4 regions of the Paenibacillus mucilaginosus 3016 genome follow, and region 4 is predicted to be linked to each of the others. Evidence: riboswitches for the same ligand, from Rfam matches in the RefSeq annotation. Region 4 holds a riboswitch; each other region holds the start of a gene.
The links. A riboswitch is a leader RNA that binds a small molecule or an ion and turns the genes downstream of it on or off. The one in region 4 is predicted to bind cyclic di-GMP.

Region 1 (5,067 bases), 2.7 Mb from region 4:
GTCCGCTTCCGGCTGATTGGCCAGGATAGCCGAAGTGGTTGTAACGGTGTTCACCAGTACCTTCTCGGTACCTTTCATCTGGTACACTTTGTACGATGTGGCATAAGTAGAGGCCGTCCATCTCAGCGTTACATCATTGCCGCTCGAGATCGTGTGCGTCAGGTTGGCCGGCGGCAGCATCGTCTGCTCATTCACCGTTACAGACACCTGGCTTCCCTCCGGAGACTCCCCGAAACGGGTGCTGACGGAGTGAACGACAAACGTGTGCTCACCGTTCGTTAATTTGGAGATCGTAGCATAAAGGGAAGTCACTGTGGTTTTCAGTACCTTTTCCCCGTTCACGAGCTCGTATACTTTATAGCTGTTCGCATAGGTAGCGGCGGTCCAGGTAAGAGCCGCATCGTTGCCGTTCTGGAGCTTAACCGTCAGGTTGGCCGGAGGAGCCACGACCGGATGCACGACCGGTACGATGATTTCCGCACCGCTTGGGGATTCGCCCAGAGTATTGGACACCGAGTGAACGACATAAGTGTATTCCCCAGCCGGAAGGTTCGAGAACCCAACCGATGTTGCAGTAACCGTGTTCTTCAGCACTTTCTGATCGCCGGAAACCAGGTATACCTTATAGCTGTTGGCGTAAGGAACCGCGGTCCATTTCAGCGTCAGATCATTGCCGTTGGCAATGGTATGCGTCAGCCCGGTTGGGGCGGCCATCGTCTCACCATTCAACGTGAACGTAAGCTGTGTGCCCTCTGCCGATTCACCGAAGCGGTTCGAATAGCTGCGAACCTCGTAGGTATAGCTGCCCGGCTGCTGATTATAGAACGTGATGTTGGTGGTGGACACCGTACTCTTGAGCGTGCGCTGTCCATTGACGATTTGATACACCTTGTAAGAGTTCGCGTTGGCGGCCGCATCCCAGGACAGGACGAAGTCCGTCGCGTTCTTGGCCGTCTGGATCAGGTTGGCAGGAGGCTGCATCACCGGAACCTCGACGGAAATGGAAACTTCGCTGCCTTCAGCGGATTCGCCAAACTTGGAAGAATATGAGTGCACTTTGTACGTATACGTGCCGCTTGGCTGATTGGAGAACGTGACCGTCAGCGTGCTTACCGTGCTCTTCAGCACAGGCTGTCCGTCCACGATCTGGTATACCTTGTAGCCGGTTGCGTTCGCAGCGGCAGTCCAGGTCAGGACGATGTCATTCACATTCTGAAGCTTGGCGGCCAGTGCCCCTGGCGCACCCATGGTGACGGAGCCAACGGTGATCGATACGGAGGCCGCCTCGGCGGAATCCCCGTAACGCGTGCTCGTCGAACGGATCTCGAACGTGTAATCGCCTGCCGGCTGGTTCGTGTAGGTTACCGACGTGCCGGTCACCGTACCCTTCAGTACCGGCTGACCGTCTACGATCTGGTACACCTTGTAGCCTGTTGCATTGGCGGCGCCCGTCCAGGTCAGGACGATGTCATTCACGTTCTGAATCTTGGCTGCGAAGTTAGTTGGAGCAAGCATCGTAATGCTGCTTACCGTGAAAGAAACCTTGGCGCCTTCGGCAGACTCGCCGAAACGGTCGCTGTATGAGCGGATTTCGTAGGTATAGTCACCTGCGGGCAGGGCCGTAAAGACCGTGCTCGTGGTGGTTACCGTCTTCTGCAGTACGGGTTGTCCGTCGATGATCTGGTATACTTTATACGAATTGGCATAGGCGGCGGAGTTCCAGCGAAGCGTTACATCACTGCCGTTCGACAGCGTGTATGCAGGATTCGTCGGTGCAGCCATAACCGGTGTTCCCACGGTCACCTGAAGCGGATTGCTGCGCTGGGATTCGCCATAGAGCGAGTTCACAGCGGATACTGCATAGGTATAAGTTCCTGCTTGAGTGTTCGTTATAGTGAACGTCCGTGCAGCCGTAGTCGTGATCAGCGAGGCATTGCCATCGGCCGAAATGCTGTACAGGCTGTACGTCTGGGCGTTCGCGGAGGAACCCCAGCTCAGTACAATATCGTTACCATTCTGGATGGTGTGCGTCAGTGTTGCAGGCGCAGCCATCTCCGGATAAACGACATCCACTTGAACCGGAGCACTCGGTCCCGATTCCCCTTCGGCGCTCAGCGTCGACACCACGTAGGTGTAGCTGCCTTCGGCCAGGTTGTTCAGCGTGTAAGAGGTTGTCGTCGATTTGGCGAGGGGCTTCAACTGACCCTCTCCGATCTCATAAACCTGATAGCCTGTGGCTCCATACACGGAGCTCCACGAAAGCTTTACGTCATCCGGGGTCACAAACTGCGATGCCAAGTTGCTTGGCGGCAGGATGGACGAATTCGTTTCTGCGGCAAAGGCGCTTACTCCCGGAAGAATCAGTTGAAGGAGCAGCATCAAGGAAACAAAGAAAGAGAAATGCGAGCGATACGGTTTGCCCATGAATTTAGTCCTACCTTTCTTGGTGTGTGAGGGGCATTGGTCCAATAAAAAAAGAACCCCGGACAAGGTTCATAGGCATTGAGCTATGATTCCTTGTGGCAACCGGCTGCCTTCCATCAAGAGAATCCCTTGAGGGTTCAGGCCCTGTGGCTTTGCGTCACGCAGTTTCCTGCGTTTTGCCCTTTTCACTAGAATATGATTTGTACATCTCTATCATATTCGATTTAGGGCGAACTGTCTATAGAAAAGCACTAGGTTTCTAGGTACAAATACCTTAAATCATAAGTTTTTGTCGAAAAATATCGAATTACGCGCAAGGATCTCCTTAACTTGGAAAACCCTTTCCCCCGGCTGTTCACTTCACTTGCCGGTACCTGATAACTTACAGCTTTATTCCCCTTTATTACTCTGCTAGAAGAACCGATCTCTCCCCGAAAGGCCCGGCTCCACGCGGCCGATGAGCCGGCGGCCTGCGTGCCGCTCTTGGAAGCAGCCTATCTGCACGGTGTCGATGTGCACATCCAATACGTCGGCGGCACGGTGTCCGCTGCCGTCCTGTCTCTGCTGAATCACGGAGCCCGCATTCCCTATACAGCCAGACTCCCGGTATAAACCGGAGCCGCCCGCCTCGGTCTACGGATGCAAACGGCGCCCCGGGTCAACAGCGCCCTCAAGAAGGGGTTCCAACCAGCGATGACACCCCGCTTCGCCGAAGGATTCAGCACTTGCCGGCCGTCGGGAAGGAGATCTGAAGTACGCCGGGCACCTCATTGAAAGCTTTAAAGGCTTCGATAAGATGCAGGCCGCCTCGCCCTGTTCTCCGCCGGCAATCTGAGCAAGCAGTTCGTGATAGTGTCCGATTGATGGGTAACGTTTGAAGCCTCCTTCCCGAATTCTCTTGTCGCCGGTCTTTGCGGCTGCCCCTGTTCTTGTACGGGGACTGCTTCTTTTATCGGCGTGATTCTACCGCGATTTGATAGGTTAATAGTAAGCATCCAACGCTTCATACACAAATAAAAAGGAGGTAGTTCAAATGGGTTTCTTGTGGTCCTTGATTATTGGCGGTATCATCGGTTGGCTGGCTGGCATGATTATGGGGAAAGATCTCCCCGGCGGCATTATCGGTAACATCATCGCAGGTTTTGTAGGCGCATGGCTCGGTGGTCTTCTCCTGGGTGACTGGGGTCCGGAAGTCGGCGGCTTCTATATCGTCCCTGCGTTGATCGGATCGATCGCGCTGGTCTTTATCGTAAGCCTGATCCTGCGCTCCATTGGACGCAACAGGGTCTAACGAAGCGATACGGACAGCACTGCCGCCGCTATAGTGGAAGCCTTCGCTTTCACTATCACTTTCGACAAGATAAGCAAAGAGCGCCGAAGCTGGATACTTCGGCGCTCTTTGCTGTGCAGGAATAGAACCAGTAAAGACGGGGATCAAGCCGTGGGCTTTATGCCGCAGCAAGCTGCGTCGGTCCCATCCCAAGCCTTAGGACATGCAAAAAACGGTACGGCCCACTCCCAACCGGAGAGAGGCCGTACCGCTGTATAGGGTCATACTTCAGGAGCAGACAGGAACGTCAGGACATCGTAGCGCTTTTCTTCTTCGTTTCACGCTGGGGGACGACAAGCTGCGGGACCATCTTCATGCTTCGAACCATGGGGACATTGCACAGCGGGCAAGCCGGCACATGCTCCATCGCATAGTGATCCCGCATCCAGCTGCGGCAGCCTTCCTGCTCGCAGGACCATACCGCCGTGTTCTCGAGCGGCGCCGCGGGAGCAGGTTTTCTTCGAAAATACATGATTCTCCTCCTTATGATTTTCCCTCAGGAAAGGGGCGCTTCCACCCTGTTCTTCAGCCGAAAAACAGGAAGCCCCCCTTCCATTTGACCATAAAAAACTGCCCCTAACACCGGTTAAGGGCAGTTTTTCTTTTGCATTGTGGGTATTACAGCTTTACAACGTTCTCAGCTTGTGGACCACGGTTGCCTTGAACTACGTTGAACTCTACGCGCTGACCTTCGTCGAGGGTTTTGAAGCCGTCGCCTTGGATTGCGGAGAAGTGTACGAATACGTCGCTGCCGCCTTCAACTTCGATGAAGCCGAAACCTTTTTCTGCGTTGAACCATTTCACTGTACCTGTTTGCATGTGAGAAAACCTCCAAAGTTTGATTTGTAACATGTTCTTTTATCTTCATTTGAAATAAAAAATTCACACATTACAAAAGGTTCCATCTTACAAATGATAACCCTTTACAATATGTGAATTCAGGTTACAAATATATGATATGCTTACATCTTACCACAGCGCGAAAGGGATTGCAAGGCGTGTGCCCAGAAAAAAGAAAAAAAGTTATTCCATAGAGAAGAGGCTGCCGGCTCCCCGGCAGTCTCCCTGTCTCCTGGCTGCATTATACTTTGAAACGGCTGACCAGCGACTGCAGCTCCGCGGCCATATGCGCCAAGTGCTGTGAAGAGGCGGACATCTCCTCCATAGTCGCCAGCTGCTCCTCGGTAGCCGCCGAAACATGCTGCGTCCCCGCTGAAGCCTCTTCGGCGATCCGCAGAATCTCCCGGATGGTCTCCGTCATCTGCTGCGTGCCGGCGGCCATCCCGCGTACTCCTGCCGAGACTCCCGCCATG
Region 2 (5,067 bases), 3.9 Mb from region 4:
CGACTCTCGCATATGGATAATCAAAGGGCTCGTAGATCAAAGCTTCGATGTTGTACTTCTGAAGCAAGATCCGGTCCGTATGATGAATGACCACCATTAAGGCAGCCAGACACCGCAGAAATTGCAGAAAATGCAGTCGTTTTTTCAAACCGATGAGCCTCCTGATAACTATTGGGATATAAATTCAATCTCTTTTCTTTCATTTGCTTTACACTACTTTCCTATCAAGTTCAAATGACTTGTTCATTTTGAATTAAAATTCTACATTTTTCAACATATTTTTATAGATTCAACCAAAGTTGATGTTACTTATTGCCTATATCGTCCTGTGCCATTACAATCAATAGAATCATGTTAACGCTGGAACGAAACTGGAGGCATTGAAAATGATACGAAAAATGAAGGAGCTCCTCAAAAAAGCACGCGGGGAAATATCAACGGAGCAATTGATCAAAATGGGCTTGACCGTAGGAAAAAACTTCAACCGCAGGCCGGGATGTATTATTGATTATTCCCATTGCTTTCTCATCACCATTGGGGATGACGTTACTTTTGCACCACGTGTGCATATCTTGGCCCATGACGCTTCAACAAAGGTGCATCTCAATTACACCAAAATAGGTCTCGTCGAGATTGGCGACCGCGTATTCATTGGCGCCGGGGCGATTGTCCTGCCTAACGTAAAGATCGGAAATGACGCGATCATCGGAGCGGGTGCTGTCGTCACCAAAGATGTGCCTGCAGGATCGATCGTGGCCGGAAGCCCGGCGCGTGTTGTTGGAAACACAGCGGAGTATATCGAAAAGAATAAAGAGCTTATGACACTAAGCCCCGTATACGACCATACGTGGACGCTGTCACACGGAATAACTCCAGAGCAAAAGAGAAAAATGAAAGAAGATCTTAGAAACAAAATTGGATTCATCGAATAGAAAGAATAGCCAAGCTCCCTCTGCCCTAATAAGCAAGGGAGCTTTTTAGTGATGATATAATAAAAGAAACCGGCAAAATTTGCCGGTCCCCATCTTGTGTTCTATTATTTTCTGAGCTGCTCCATAACCGCATTGTAAGCCGGCTTCTTCCCGAAGGAATCGTCGAAGAGCAGAGGGTACTCACTGAAGCCGGTATCCTCATTCAGCCAGCTTTGGCTGTCGTTCAGGCCCCACGCGATAAAGAATTTGCAGCTCGGCAGGCTGAGTGCCACTTTCATGACGTTACCATATACCGCTGCGGCCGCATTCATCTTCTGTTCCATCGTCCCCTGGAACGTATGAGTCACGAGATCCATCTCCGTAATATCGGTGTCGAGCCCGAGTGCCGCGAAGCGCTGGAAGTTGGTTTTCATGTCATTGTAGTTCAGGCCGTCAATTGTCAGGTGCGTCTGGAATCCGATTCCGTCGATCGGTACCCCTTTGCTCTTCAGATCCTTCAGCATCTTGTAGATCGCGTCGGACTTTTCATTCTTCACTTCCGAGCTGAAGTCGTTGTAGTACAGCTTCGCCTGCGGGTCTACTTCATGGGCAAAGCGGAATGCCATCTCGATGTACTCCGGTCCGATATTGTTGTACCACACGGTCGGACGGTACTGGCCGTTCTGCCAGAAGGCTTCGTTCACTACGTCCCATCCGTAAACCTTGCCTTTGAAGTGCTGAACGGTCTTTGTGATGTGGTCCTTGAGAATGGCGATCCATTCTTCCCTTGTAAACTTGCCGTTTTCCACCCAGGATGGGAGGGAACTATGCCATACCAGCGTATGGCCTCTTACAATTTTATTGTTCTTCAGCGCGAAGTCCACCAGCGCATCGGCTTCGCTGAAGTTATAGATTCCTTTTTGCTTCTGAATCACACCCATCTTCATCTGGTACTCCGGTGTGATCGTATCGAACTCTTGATTGAGCACGGCCGCATATTCGCTTTTGTTAACGAGCCAGCTCTGCGTCGCTACACCGATATGCTTTCCTTTCGCTTGAGCCGCTTCCTTGAGCGTAACCGCCTTCTGTTCCTTCTTGTTCGAAGTCTTGGCAACGGAAGATGTGGCGGCGGAAGATTTGACTGCGGTGGCAGCCATGGCTGTCGAAGCGGTAAAGTCAGCAAAGGAAGCCGCGGCAAGCAGATTTATCGTAAGCAGGGAAGTAACTGCAATGTTCCATGTTCTCTTCATCGGGATCACCTCTAAATGGTTTAAAGGATATCCTTAGCGGAACGAAAAATAGACTTATCCATTGAGCCGGATAAGCCTATTTGCAGTTTCACAAATAACTTACTTTCAACCGGCAACTGGCTGGCATGGTCCTAAAGACTGTAGCCCCTGTAGCTTTGCGTCACTGGCTTTCACCAGTTTTGCCTTTGTCGGATATTTATTTTTGTTCGTTAAGGTACTATCTGAGTAGGATTATAACATCCGAACCCCGAAATGTATAGTACTTTATACGCATTTTTCCACAAATATCGACCTTGATTTTGCTTGTCAGTCCTGCATTCCACGGATGCAGTGAACAGCTCTCTGCACACAGATGCCAAAAGTACCATGAACTATCTGTCCCTATGCTTCTCCTTCATCCCCCGCATAATAAGCGAACACCGTCTCGATCGGCTTAAAATACAGGTGTCCGTCCGGCCAGGCTTGGAAGTGCAGATCCATCCGCGAATCCTCCCAGTTCTCGGGGGTGCCCGAGGTATGGAGCTTGCGCGGGCTCAGCGGTTCCTCCACCACCTTGGGGAATTCCTGATACCCGAAGAGCAGGTTCTCATGCATGGCGATCATCTCGTACTTGTTCCCGAGGAAAGCCCGCTCCTCCTGCAGCTGGTAGTGATAGTAGATATAGCTGCTCATCATCTCCGGCCGCAGATGGGCGACACGCCCCACTCTCTGCTCCACCGGCGCCTTGCGCAGCCAATGCTCCCGGGAGACGGGCTCGTTGAAGTGAAAGACGTCAATCATCGGCACCCATTTCCGAAGCTCTTCGCCCCCGGGCCAGTCCATGAGAAAGGGGCCGGCTTCCCCCGCCAGCTCCTCCGGCGCCACATCCGCTCCGGTACATTCATAATACAGGAACAGCCGGCCCTCCCAATGAAACGCTGCCGCCGTCATCAGCCTGCCGCCGGAAACCAGCCGGCGTGCTCCCTCGTTGTCCCGCAGGAAGGCGAGCCCCTCGCTTTCCCTGCCTTTGGCCAACTGTCCTCTATAGATCATTCGTTTCATGAACATCCGCTCCCTTTTTCCCCGAATGATTCATTCATACTATAAGCAGCGGCATTCAGCAATAAGACAATCCTGCACCCCTTGCATGATCTTGTACCGCCGCACCCGAAATTATCTCTAACATCACCACCCTCCAATACAGACAAAAAGAGCATGGATCGTTATCCATTCCAGCTATCGAAAGGCGGGAACCCCCCCCTGCAAGCGCGCAACAAACTTATGCTCAAAATGTATTCCTTTCTCCTGATGATCGGGATCCTGCCTCAGTTCGCCATAAGGAATACCCTCATGGCTCTCAGTGTACTCGTTACCGGTGCCGTGTTTGCACGGGGATGTGCGTTCCTGACCTATCGGACCGAACGGCAAAACAGCGTCACAAGCTCGATGACCTGGTGGCCGAGCTGACGGCGATCGCAGCCGATTCCGATTCGGAGACGAGCGGAGGGTGAGATAAACGGCTTCACCGTCCTTTAAGGACGATGCGTGTTTATTATTTTTCAAAAAAAGAAGGAGCGTCCTCCCCCCGGGAAAACGCTCCTTCTTTGGTATGCGCGGTGGTGTGCCTTACGCCTGCTGCAAGCTGAGATAGCTCAGCGTGCCCAGATCATAGCTGCGGTGAATGACTTCCGGCTCGCTGCCCTCCGCCCCTGCGCCCAGTGCGATGAAGAAAGGCACGAAGTGCTCCGCCCGGGGGACGGCCTGGCGGGCATGCGGCGCAAGCTCGGCGTAGCGGAAGAGGCTCTCGTAATCCTGCTCTTCCAGCCGGGCGAGCAGCCAGTCATCGAACTCGACCGCCCATGCTTCGGGCGTGCTCTGGCCCCAGCGGAGCATCCGCAGGTTGTGGACCGTTACTCCGCTGCCGATCACAAGGATCTCCTCGCGGTTCAGGCCGCGAAGGGCTTCGCCGATGCGGAATTGGTCCTTCGGCGCGAGGTAAGGGTTCACCGACACCTGTACGACCGGGATGTCCGCCTCCGGATACATCCGGTGGAGCAGCGTCCAGGACCCGTGGTCGAGCCCCCGCTGCGTATCCTGACGGACCGGAATGCCGGCCGCCTTCAGGCGATCCGTTACCAAGCCGGCCACAATCGAGGATCCCCTGGCGTTGTAGCGAACCTCATAGAGCTCGTCCGGGAACCCGCCGAAATCATAGATCGTCTCGTACACTTCATCGGAAGAGGATACCGTTGTTATCTCGCTCTCCCAGTGGGCTGTAAAAATAACAATCGCTTTGGGCCGGATGCCTTTGGCAAGCCTTCCCAAAAAACGCGCATACTCCGTATCTTCGATCGCAAGCATGGGAGAACCGTGGGCAAGGAACATCGAGGACGGAATCATGACAGCATCTCCTTTACTATTTTCATATAGTTACTTTATGTAAGTTAGTATATAACGATATTATATTGCTGTCAACAATATTCGAGTGTCTGTCCGGCGGCCAGTCCGCAGTTACTATCCCCTCCCTCCCCTTCCACTTATTCGTGGGAGAACCGCTTGCGGTACATCCGGGGGGTGACCCCTTCCTGCTTCGTAAAGCAGGAGGTGAAATAGGCCGGCTGGTTAAAGCCCACTTCCTCGGCGATTCGGGCGATCGACAGGTCCGTCTGCAGCAGCTTCAGCTTCGCCTGTTCGAGCCGGTAATGCATCAGGTACTCAAAGGGGGAGCACCCGAATTCCTGCTGCATGCAGCGGGCGATATAGACGGGGTGAAAGTTAAGCGCCTCCCCGAGCATCGGGGCCGTCACCGCCTCCCGGTAATGGGCGCGCAGGTAAGAGGCCGCCCGTTCGGCCACCTTGGCGCCCGGCACCGCGGCCTGGGCCTCCAATGCTCCGCTGAGCTGCTCCAGCACCGATTGGAACGTGAG
Region 3 (5,067 bases), 2.4 Mb from region 4:
GAAGGCAAAGGCCAAGCAGGTGAATTCAACCGCCGGGCAGCTCCTTGGCCAGGCGATGGAGAATATCGGACCGGAGATGCTGAGGAAGGCTTACGAGAACATCCGGAAGCTCCTCGAGAACACCTTGAATTTCAACGAGTGGCTGCGTCATATGCTCGGCCGTGTCCGATGCACGCAGATGGATTGGAAGACGACGGTCGGCATCGGGGATGCGGCGGAGACCGCTTTTCTCGCAGGAGCGTTTTGGGGGATCAAAACCTCGATTCTCGGGCTCTTGTTCCGCTACATTCCGCTGGAAGGACAGCCGCGGCTCGCGGTGGTGCCGGCATTTAACCAGACTCTGATAGCGGTGGAAGTGATGTGCACGTTCCGGATCCGGATGGCTTATATCCTTCTGTCCGGCGTGCAGCTGCTTTGGAGAGTGTTGAAGGTCAAGGGAGGCCTCAAGGCTTGGCGGAACGTGCTGCTGCCATCGTAAGTCGATGGATCGGTCCCGCCCCGGCTGTCTGCGCCCGAGGCGGCTTACGGCCTTGAGGCCCTTCGCAATGGAATACGGCCGAAGCATCAAGGGAAGCCTAACGAATGGCTAGTCAGTCTACACAACTTCTGATCAGGAGGGAACAGCGATGACAGAACATCCGATTCAAGGTCTTATGAAAACGGCCATGGAGAATATCAAGGAAATGGTCGACGTGAATACGATTGTCGGTGATCCCGTAGAGACACCGGACGGCAGCGTAATTATGCCGATCAGTAAGGTAGGCTTCGGTTTTGCGGCAGGGGGCAGCGAGTTCGTAACCACGGAAGAGGCTAACCCTCCGGGGCTTACCCGCCACGAATCCCACAATGCCCAGGTCGCTCTTCCGTTTGGCGGCGGCAGCGGCGGCGGCGTGTCCATTACGCCGATCGCTTTTCTCGTTGTAGGCAAGCAGGGCGTAAAGATCGTACCGCTCGATAACCAGACGCATCTGCTGGAGCGCCTGATCGATTCCGCCCCTCAGGTGGTGGACCGCATTCAATCCATGATGAAGAGCGGCGGCGGCGGCAAGTCGCAGGGCTCCGAGCAGAGCTCTTCCGCAAATGCCGGTGCGACGACGGTGACGAATAACATCGAGAATCAGAACTTTATCGTGTAGCTCCATTTCTTTTCATTTAAGCAGACGGCCAAGCTGCTCTCCTTGCGGGAGCGGCTTTATGCATTTAGGATGTCATAAAACTTTCCATCTGGTTCCAAAGATCTATAAAAATATTGAAATTATAGGATAAAAGAGATAGACTAACCCCGGCCTTCATGCTACTATAGGTAACAAAGAACTATACATACCTGATTACGATAAAGGCAAACTCATCGAAAGGTGGGGACGCAAAGCCACAGATCTAAAGCCTTCAGTCCCGCTGACAGGCAATGACCGCTGGGTTACCGAAAAGATACCGTACTTTCCGGTGATAGGCTCAGATCGACGGCTGCTCTTGCTGAAGGGTGGCTTTTTTGATTTTGGTTCGGATCCCCGCAAGGACCCTCTTCCGACAATTCAGGCCGCCTCATCCTACCCGTTATGGAGGGCTCATCATGTCTGGAACTTATAATGTCTATCTCGTTCTCCTCTCGTATCTCATCGCTTTTATGTCGGCCTATTCGGCCTTTGATCTGGCGCGCCGGCTCTCCGCCGCCGCGGCCCGCGTTCGCAGGCTCTGCCTCGGCCTGGCGGGCGTGATTCTCGGCATCGGCATCTGGGCCATGCACTTCGTAGCCATCCTGGCTTATGAAACTTCTCTGTCTATTCATTATGACAGCTTGCTGATGCTTCTTTCCGTCGGTTTTGCCGTTACGGCCTCCTGGGCCGGACTGGCTGGCGCCAGCCGTCCCGCTCCCGGCCTCCGGCGTCTGCTCGCCAGCGGATGTATCGTATTCGCCGGCGTAGTGGGGATGCACTTCATCGGCATGGCGGCCATGGGGATGGGCGGTGATCGTTACCACTGGCTTCTGCTTATGCTGGGGGCGGCAATCGGACTTGCCGGATCGTTCGGTGCGTTGTTCGTGTCCTTCCGTTCGCAGCCTGCGGGAGGCAGGAACTCCTATCTGCGCCGGCTGCTCGGTGCCGCCATGATGGGCGGGGCGATTGCCGGCCTGCATTACCTGAGTATGGAGGCCATGACGTTCGGGTCCGTCGGACACCTCCATCAGAGGTTCCGCCACGCCGGCCATCAGGATGAAATGCTTGGTATTATCCTGGCGAACTGCATCATTTTTCTGCTAAGTATCATCGTGATTCGGGGCTATTTCCTGGACCGGAGGTACCGGGAAGGCGAGGCCTTCCGACTGGCGGTGCTGGAGTCGGCGCTGGACGGCATCCTCCTGGTGGATCACCAGGGCGGCATTATGGAGTGCAATCCGGTGATGGGCGGAATGTTCGGGTACCCCCGCGAAGAGCTTGCTACCCTGCACCTGACCGATCTTCTTGAAGTTCCGGCAGGAGGCAGCGGGGACGGTGGGCTGAGCACGGAAGCGGAAGGGCGGGAGGGGCCGTCCGGCTTCGCACTGCCCGTGGAAGCGATCCGCGGGCTGCTGGACAGCCGCGTCGAGACGACGGGATGGCGTGCCGACGGCACGGCCTTCCCGGTGGAGATCAGCCTGACCCGGACTGAGGGCTTCGGCCGTCCGGTCTTCACCGTCTTCGTCCGGGATATTACCGACCGCAGAAAGGCGGAGGAGCACATCCGGCAGATGGCGCTGCGCGACCCGCTGACGGGGCTCTACAACCGCTCCTACCTTCAGGAAAAGCTCTCCTCCGCGCTGAGCCGCGCGGAAGGAAGCCGGGGGACGATTGGGGTGATGTTCCTCGATCTGGATGGCTTCAAGTCGATCAACGATACCTTCGGCCATGACTCGGGGGATATGCTGCTTCAGGAAGTGGGCGAGCGGCTGCTGCACTGCGTCCGTGAAGAGGATTTGGTGTCCCGGCAGGGCGGCGATGAGTTTATCGTCATGCTCAGCGGAGTGACCCCGGGAACAGCTTCGAGCATTGCCGTGCGGATGATTGAGGCGCTGGCCCGGCCTTTTTATTACGCCGGCAGGGAGATGACGGTGACGCCGAGCATCGGTATTGCGCTTTATCCCTCCGCCGGTACGAGTGCCCATGTGCTGGTGAAGCATGCGGATGCGGCGATGTACCAGGCCAAGCTGAACGGGAAGAACCATTTTCAATTCTATACGGCCGAGATGGAGGCGTCCCTCTCGCAGCAGACGAAGCTGGAGGCCCGGCTCAAGCTTGCCCTGCAGCAGGACGAATTCCGGCTGCACTACGCGCCGGTCATGTCGGTGCAAACGGGCCGGCTTCTCGGAGTGGAGGCGCTGCTTCGCTGGGAGCGGGACGGCGTCTTGATTCCCGCCGGACAGTTCATAGCGGGGGCGGAGGCGACGGGGCTGCTTCCCGGTATCGGACGCTGGGTGCTGCGTGAGGCCTGCCGTCAGCACCGGAGCTGGAGGAATGCCGGTCATCCGGCCGTGACGATGTCCGTGAATATCTCGGCCCGCGAGCTGGCTGAGGAAGACTTCGTTGAAGGCGTAGGCCATGCGCTGAAGGAGACGGAGATGCAGGCGGAGTGGCTGCAGCTTGAGATTACGGAAGAGATCGGCCGGGGGAGGGCCACGCGGCTGTGCGATAGACTGAAGGAGCTCAAAGCCCTCGGCGTCCGGCTGTCGCTGGATGACTTCGGCGCGGGCGCCGCTTCGCTGAGGTTCCTGCAGCTGGCTCCGGTGGACGAACTGAAGCTGGACGGCAGGCTGATCGCCGCGCTGGGGGAATGCCCCGCCCGTCAGGCCATGCTGGAAGCGTTGATCTCTTTGGCTCACGGCCGCGGCATGCAGGTGATCGCCGAAGGGGTGGAGCGTTCCGGGCAGCTCGAGAAGCTGCGGGAGCTTGCCTGTGACGGGGCACAGGGGTACTGGTTCGGTCAGCCGATGGCGGCGGGAGAATTTGAGCGGCTGCTGAGCTACGAGCGGTTTCACCGCAAAGATTCGAGCCAAATCTCCTGAGCGGCAGGCGTGCCGGAAACAGCGGGATCAGGGCATAGAGGCGATTTTTCGTGTATGTTTAATCTTACAGCGGGCAAGGGGGAGGCGGGCTTTACTTGCCTCCTCCTCCGTTTTATAGTAAACAGAAAGGTCATAAACAACGGCAGAGAAAAGGGAGGTGCCACGGATGTGCGGCAGGTTTACGATCACCGTCACATGGGAGGAGCTGCTTCTCCGGTTCATGCTCGATCCCCGTCCCGGGGCGTACCAGCCCCGGTATAATGTGGCGCCGGGGCAGTATATCCCGGCAATCATCGGCGGAGACCCCTCCTTCACGGGTGCTGCGCCGAACCGGTTCGGCGCTCTGCGCTGGGGCCTGGTGCCCTCCTGGGCGCAGGATGACAAGTCGGGGGCGCGCATGATCAATGCCCGGTCGGAGACCGCGGCGGAGAAACCGGCCTTCCGGACGCTGCTGAGGCGCAAGCGGTGCCTCATTCCCTCGGACGGCTTCTATGAATGGAAGAAAGAGGGGAGCCGCAAGCAGCCGGTGCGGTTCGTGCTGCGGGAGGGAGAGCCCTTCGGCATGGCTGCGCTGTTCGATACGTGGGCCGCTCCGGACGGCGCCAAGCTGCACACCTGCACGATCCTCACCACGGCGGCGAACCCGCTGGTCGCCGAAGTGCATGAGCGGATGCCGGTGATCCTGGAGCCGGAAGGGGAGCGGCTGTGGCTGGACCGCAGCATTCAGGAGGAGCGTGAGCTGCTGCCCCTGCTGAGGCCTTACCCGGCGGAGGCGATGCGGTATTATCCGGTCGATCCCAAGGTCGGACGGGTCCAGCATGAAGCGCCGGATTGTATCGAACCGCTGACTTTGTAGACCAGCGGGGCAGGAAATCCAAGGGCTGGTGTTAAAAGGGCGGACGGAGCGTCATTTCATTTCTCCACGTCCCCCATATCATGGCAGCACGTGCATTGAACCGTCCGGCACCCGGACGGTTTTTTGCTGCTGGAGGGGCCGGCAGCTTGAAGGACGGCGAAGCCGTTTATCTTAA
Region 4 (5,067 bases):
CGCTCCAGCCGGACGGAATCTCCGCTTCTAGCAGAGCGGCATACAGCTCCTCCTTCGGGTAGGCTTCGAGCAGCTTGGCGTTGCAGAGCAGGAAGTCCCGGTAATACACCTTGGCGAGCCGCGGCTCCTCCCGGACCCTGTCGCGGAGTCCGCTGGCATGCACGAAGATCGACCAGATATCGTCGCCGACCAGGTGCGACAAGTAACCGAGCAGGAACGGATCGGGCATCCGCTCTCCGTAGCGGTGCAGGAAGTCGCCGTAAGCAATATACGACCTTGAGGCAAAATGCAGCGCCTCGGACGCGGCTTCATCCGCCTTCGCGGCATCGGGTGCCAGGGCGCCGAGCAGCAGGGCGCCCGGAGCCTGGGCGCCGACCTCCTTCGCCAGGGCGTCGGCGATAATCAAATGCATAATGCGTGACGGCATTAGAGCCCTCCTCTACCGCAAAAATCTATGCAGGGCTTCACCCCGCCGCTTCCATTGTCTCCCATCCCCGCCGCCGCCTTCAATCGCCGGAAGCTGATGAATCCCTGACAGACTCGCATCAGCTCCTGGCTCCCCAAGGCACTTCAAAGCACCTCCGCTTCCAGGAAGTGCCGCTGGCACACCCCCTTCTCCCCCGGTATGATAGAAGCATACCGGGCCCCAAGTGAAGAGGCCCGGCATCACTTCACAGAACCCGGGAGAACGCACTCATGATCTATCACGTTTTACATAGCAGCACCCGCGAACTTCGCATCCTCACGCCGGCCGAGGTGCTCGATATGGACACCGACGCGGCCGGACGCATCGTCATTCACGGGGCGGACGGCGAGTTCTATTATCTTCTCGCGGACGAGAGCCTGACCGCTTAAGCTCGGTCCACTATGCAAGGTCAGCTCCAAAAAGCCCCGTAATCTGCCGCAACGATGAACCGGTGCGGCAGGTCAGGGGCTTTTTGGATAGGGGCGGAAGAAGGAAAAGTGAAGGACGCGGCGGACCTGCGCCTTATCTGCTCAGACAGCCGTTACGGCAGCTTGACCTGCACCGGTGTCAGTGATTTGCGGAACGTAGCGTCCCCGAGCTGGCCGAGCGCATTCTCCCCCCAGGCCCAGAGCGTACCATCCTTTCGAAGCGCGAGATAATGGCTCTCCCCCGCTTCTACTGCGATAATGTCTCGAAGGCCTGCCCATGGTTGGGGAGTATCCCATTTCATCGTCTCCTTCGATCCCGACGCCCAAGCCGGGTTCAATCCCCAGAAATATAACGAGCCGTCCTCACTTAAAGCGAGGGTGGAAAAAGAAGTTGTGATCACCTCGGTTACGTGACTAAGCCCTTGGATTTTGACCGGCTTCCGGATCACCGGTTTATCCCGGTCGGATACAGGTTCGGTCTGAGGTCCAATCTGATTGACCACATTATTCCCCCAGCCCCATACGTCGCCATGCTTGTCTATGGCCATAAAGTGGCCCGCCTCTTCGCCTTGAGACAGCTTTACGATCCCTTCCAGCCCTTCCACCTTAGTGAATTTCTTGTCTGTGTTCAGGTTAAAGCCCTCGAACTGCTTCCACTGCCATACGGTTCCATCCTTTTTAACGATAACAAGAGAGCCAATGCCTGCCGAGATATCGACTGCATCCGACAGATCGGAAACGGGACTCGCTTCTCCCGTACCATAGGGCGGATCGATCCACATCCATACCCGGCCTTCCTTATCCAGCGCGGCGTACAGGGACATGCCGGCAGATACTTTCACGATATTGGATAACCCCGTGATCTGCTGGGGGACGGAAAACTTCGACCCTCCCTCTCCCGTCATCGGGTCGATCACCCAGTCGCAGGACCAGGTCCACACCGTCCCGTCCTCTTTCAGGATCAGATTCCGCTTCACGGAAGCCGCAACTTGTTTTGCGCCTGCGAGACTCATGATCCTCTCGGGCTTGTTGTCGTGAACGATGGTCTCCCCGCCGGTGACCTGTGCCTTATTGCCCCAATACCACAGGGACCCTGCATCATCCATGACGACATTGTGCCTGGCGGCTGAGGAGAAAAAGAAATGCGCTCCTTCCGCAGCAGGACCCGCCGCATCCTGGGCCGAAACCGGTCCTGCCGCCGTCAGCAGCAGGGAGGACAGCAGCAGGGAGGTCCCTAGTAAACGGGTACGAGAAAAGGATTTCTTCCGATAATTCATCCTAAAACACACTCCTTATTTCTATATATGGATTTAATTTCCACAAACTTTTAACGCATCTCCCCGCTCACTTGTTGCATTTTTTCTATTTTTTACCTGTTTTTCAGGGCAAAAGACTCGTTTTGTAAGGTGAAATGTATCGAAAGCAGGTCTTGGAGTCTATACAAATACGCCAGGAATCAATACAATAGAAGTATAACTTCCGACAAAGGCAAACTCCTCTAAAGGGGAGGACGCAAAGCCACGGGCCTACCGAACATCCTGTTCCACGGCTGCCGGGCTGCCGTTAGTCTAACCCAAGCGGCTGTACTGTCTGCAGGGGCAGTCCATGCGTGATCAGCGATCATCAGAATCTGCACCATTCTACCTTGGCACAAATCTTCTGATCTCGTGAGAATTTGTCCTTTTGGAGGTTACCAGCTTGAATCATTCCCTTGAAAAATTATCGGATGAAGATCTTCTGGAGGCCTATCTCCTGGCTCTCGATTTGAAACTGGAGCCCAGCTTCATCCGCTTGCTGCGGGATGAAATCGACCGCAGACAACTCCATATGGATTGATACACAAAAGGAGCATATGCAGGCAGGATGTCTACTACCCTTCAAGGATTGCTGTTAACGCGAATGAATCCCATCATCACTCAGTGGGTCAGCGGAGTGGAAGAACGCTTTCCCGGAAGGTATGATTCCGCAGAGCTGCTGCGGACGGCCGAATCCTATTTTCACCTGGTCAATGACTGGCATATCCCTTTGGAGCTTCACCCGCTCTTCCCGGTGATTCCGGCGCTCACCCGCTATCATGTATCGATGAGCACGCCGCCCACCCATCTTTTGGAGAGCTCCCATCTATGGCGTTCCATCCTGCTGGCCTCCTCCACCGAGCTGTATACGGAAGGCCTGGTTTCCGGAGACGAGCTGATCTCCGACATGCCCCGCATTCATGGGCGGATCGATGAGATCCAGTATGTGATATCCTCGGGCTTCTGGGAGCATTCCCAGCGGCAGCTCGACTCGGCCATGACCCAGATGCACAAGGAGCGGCTGCAGATGGCCGGCAAGCTGGCGGCCAGCATGGCGCACGAAATCCGCAACCCGCTGACCACGATCTCCGGGTTCCTGAAGCTGCTGACCTCGAAGATTCCGGCCGAATCGGCAGGCGCCGTGAAGCATTACGTATCGATCATTCAGGAAGAATTCAACACGATCCAGATGCACATCAACAACTTCCTGAACTTCTCTAAGAACAAAGAGCAGGAGCCCTTCCGCGAGGTCGGCATGGAAGAGCTCATTCTGGGCATTGTGAATCTGGTTGCACCGCGTCTCAGCAGCGAAGGCATCGAGCTGCTCTCCGGCGTGGAAGGCCCGAACATCCGGCTGCGCGTACAGCAGGTCGGGATGCAGCAGGTGCTGATCAATCTCATCAACAACAGCATCGATGCGGTACAGCACATGGAGCCCTCCGAGCCCAAGATGATATCCATCCACGGCTTCGAGGACCGGGATCACACCTATATACGGGTAACGGACAACGGCCCGGGCATTCCCCCGGACGTCAAGGACAAGCTCTTCTCGCCGTTCGTCACGAGCAAGACCACCGGCACCGGGCTCGGCCTTGCGATCTGCAAGCAGCTCGTAGAGCAGCACGCCGGCGTGCTCTCCTTCGACTCCCGTCCCGGCGAGACCTCCTTCACCGTCAAGCTCCGCAAAACCGGTGTCGGAGCGGTTCCCGTCAACAGTGCTTCCGTATGATACGGAGTACACCGCAAGATCAAATCGAGCCCTGGCGAGATTTTGATTCTTGTATGTGAAGCGAAGCCCGCTGCGAAGCCGGCTTTTTTGCTTTTGTCCGCGCGATGAGGCGGAACACAACCACCAAAAGACCAAGGGCCCTCGCGGTCCCTTGGTCTTTTTGGCGCTGCCTTCCGATCCCCTTCTTCCGCCCCGCCATCCGATCAGGCCTGAGGGAAGGAATTCCCTCCGCCCCAGTACACCGTGACGTGGGAGCCAAGGGCGAACCGGTCGGTGGCATGGATCTCCCACACTTCCGTGCCCGTGTCGACGTAATAGTGGTATTCACTGCCCTGGAACTGGGCGGCGGTCACCCGGCCCGGTATGCCGCCTCCGCCAGCGAAGCCCAGCATCAGCTCGCCCGGCCGGACCGGCATCACCCCGTGCTGCCGGAAGGCAGGCGGCGGCTCCTCGCAGGCCCACAGCTCCGCCGAGCCTCCCGCCCGCGGCCGGAACCCGCCCTCTTCCCAGCTGCCCTCCACCAGGTTCGCCTTCGAGACGAACCGGGCGGTGAACGGAGTCTCCGGGCGCATGTACACTTCCTCGGGAGGGCCCGCCTGCTCGATCCGCCCCTGGTTCATCACGATCACCCGGTCGGCCATGGCCAGCGCCTCTCCCTGATCGTGGGTCACGTATACGACCGCGGCCCCGCTCAGCCGGTGCGCCTCCTGGATCTCCCGGCGCATCTCCACCCGGAGCAGGGCATCGAGCGCGCTCAGCGGCTCGTCCATCAGCAGCAGCCGGGGGCGGGGCGCAATCGCGCGTCCGAGCGCCACCCGCTGCTTCTGGCCGCCGGAGAGCTGATGCGGCCGGCGGTCCGCCAGGGCCGAGAGGCCGAGCGCCTCCATCACTTCGCGGACCCGCTCCTCGCGGGAGGCCGCCGGCTCCTGATGCCGGTTGTGCCGCAGCGGAAACCGGATATGCTCGGCCACCGTCATGTGCGGCCAGAGCGCGAAGTGCTGGAACACCATGCCGAGGCCTCTCTGCTCCGGCGGCACGAGCACGCCGCCTCCGGCGACAAGCGTCCCGTTCATCCGAATCTCGCCGGAGCTCGGGGCCTCGAAGCCGGCGAGCAGGCGCAGCAGCGTCGTTTTGCCGCAGCCGGAAGGA

Region 1: another riboswitch for cyclic di-GMP. It lies ahead of PM3016_RS36020 (OmpL47-type beta-barrel domain-containing protein); the one in region 4 lies ahead of sda (sporulation histidine kinase inhibitor Sda).
Region 2: another riboswitch for cyclic di-GMP. It lies ahead of PM3016_RS04325 (endo-1,4-beta-xylanase); the one in region 4 lies ahead of sda (sporulation histidine kinase inhibitor Sda).
Region 3: another riboswitch for cyclic di-GMP. It lies ahead of PM3016_RS14785 (EAL domain-containing protein); the one in region 4 lies ahead of sda (sporulation histidine kinase inhibitor Sda).

The regions. Positions count from the first base shown of each region.
Region 1 is NC_016935.1:8,599,362-8,604,428, forward strand. Features, by position in the region: gene PM3016_RS36020 (OmpL47-type beta-barrel domain-containing protein) at 1-2,424, opposite strand, end outside; cyclic di-GMP riboswitch class I at 2,519-2,615, opposite strand; gene PM3016_RS39055 (hypothetical protein) at 2,836-2,997, opposite strand; gene PM3016_RS36025 (GlsB/YeaQ/YmgE family stress response membrane protein) at 3,458-3,715, shown strand; gene PM3016_RS36030 (cold-shock protein) at 4,002-4,226, opposite strand; gene PM3016_RS36035 (cold-shock protein) at 4,373-4,573, opposite strand; gene PM3016_RS36040 (methyl-accepting chemotaxis protein) at 4,836-5,067, opposite strand, start outside.
Region 2 is NC_016935.1:980,482-985,548, reverse strand. Features, by position in the region: gene PM3016_RS04335 (acyltransferase family protein) at 1-148, opposite strand, end outside; gene PM3016_RS40660 (acyltransferase) at 387-932, shown strand; gene PM3016_RS04325 (endo-1,4-beta-xylanase) at 1,037-2,161, opposite strand; cyclic di-GMP riboswitch class I at 2,270-2,355, opposite strand; gene PM3016_RS04320 (hypothetical protein) at 2,543-3,202, opposite strand; gene PM3016_RS04310 (DODA-type extradiol aromatic ring-opening family dioxygenase) at 3,767-4,540, opposite strand; gene PM3016_RS04305 (helix-turn-helix transcriptional regulator) at 4,678-5,067, opposite strand, start outside.
Region 3 is NC_016935.1:3,413,691-3,418,757, forward strand. Features, by position in the region: gene PM3016_RS14775 (DUF2953 domain-containing protein) at 1-478, shown strand, start outside; gene ytfJ (GerW family sporulation protein) at 627-1,136, shown strand; cyclic di-GMP riboswitch class I at 1,329-1,425, shown strand; gene PM3016_RS14785 (EAL domain-containing protein) at 1,571-4,036, shown strand; gene PM3016_RS14790 (SOS response-associated peptidase) at 4,203-4,892, shown strand.
Region 4 is NC_016935.1:5,862,184-5,867,250, forward strand. Features, by position in the region: gene PM3016_RS23935 (zinc dependent phospholipase C family protein) at 1-427, opposite strand, end outside; gene PM3016_RS38815 (hypothetical protein) at 697-855, shown strand; gene PM3016_RS23940 (RCC1 domain-containing protein) at 1,008-2,171, opposite strand; cyclic di-GMP riboswitch class I at 2,372-2,459, shown strand; gene sda (sporulation histidine kinase inhibitor Sda) at 2,593-2,730, shown strand; gene PM3016_RS23945 (sensor histidine kinase) at 2,794-3,918, shown strand; gene PM3016_RS23955 (ABC transporter ATP-binding protein) at 4,122-5,067, opposite strand, start outside.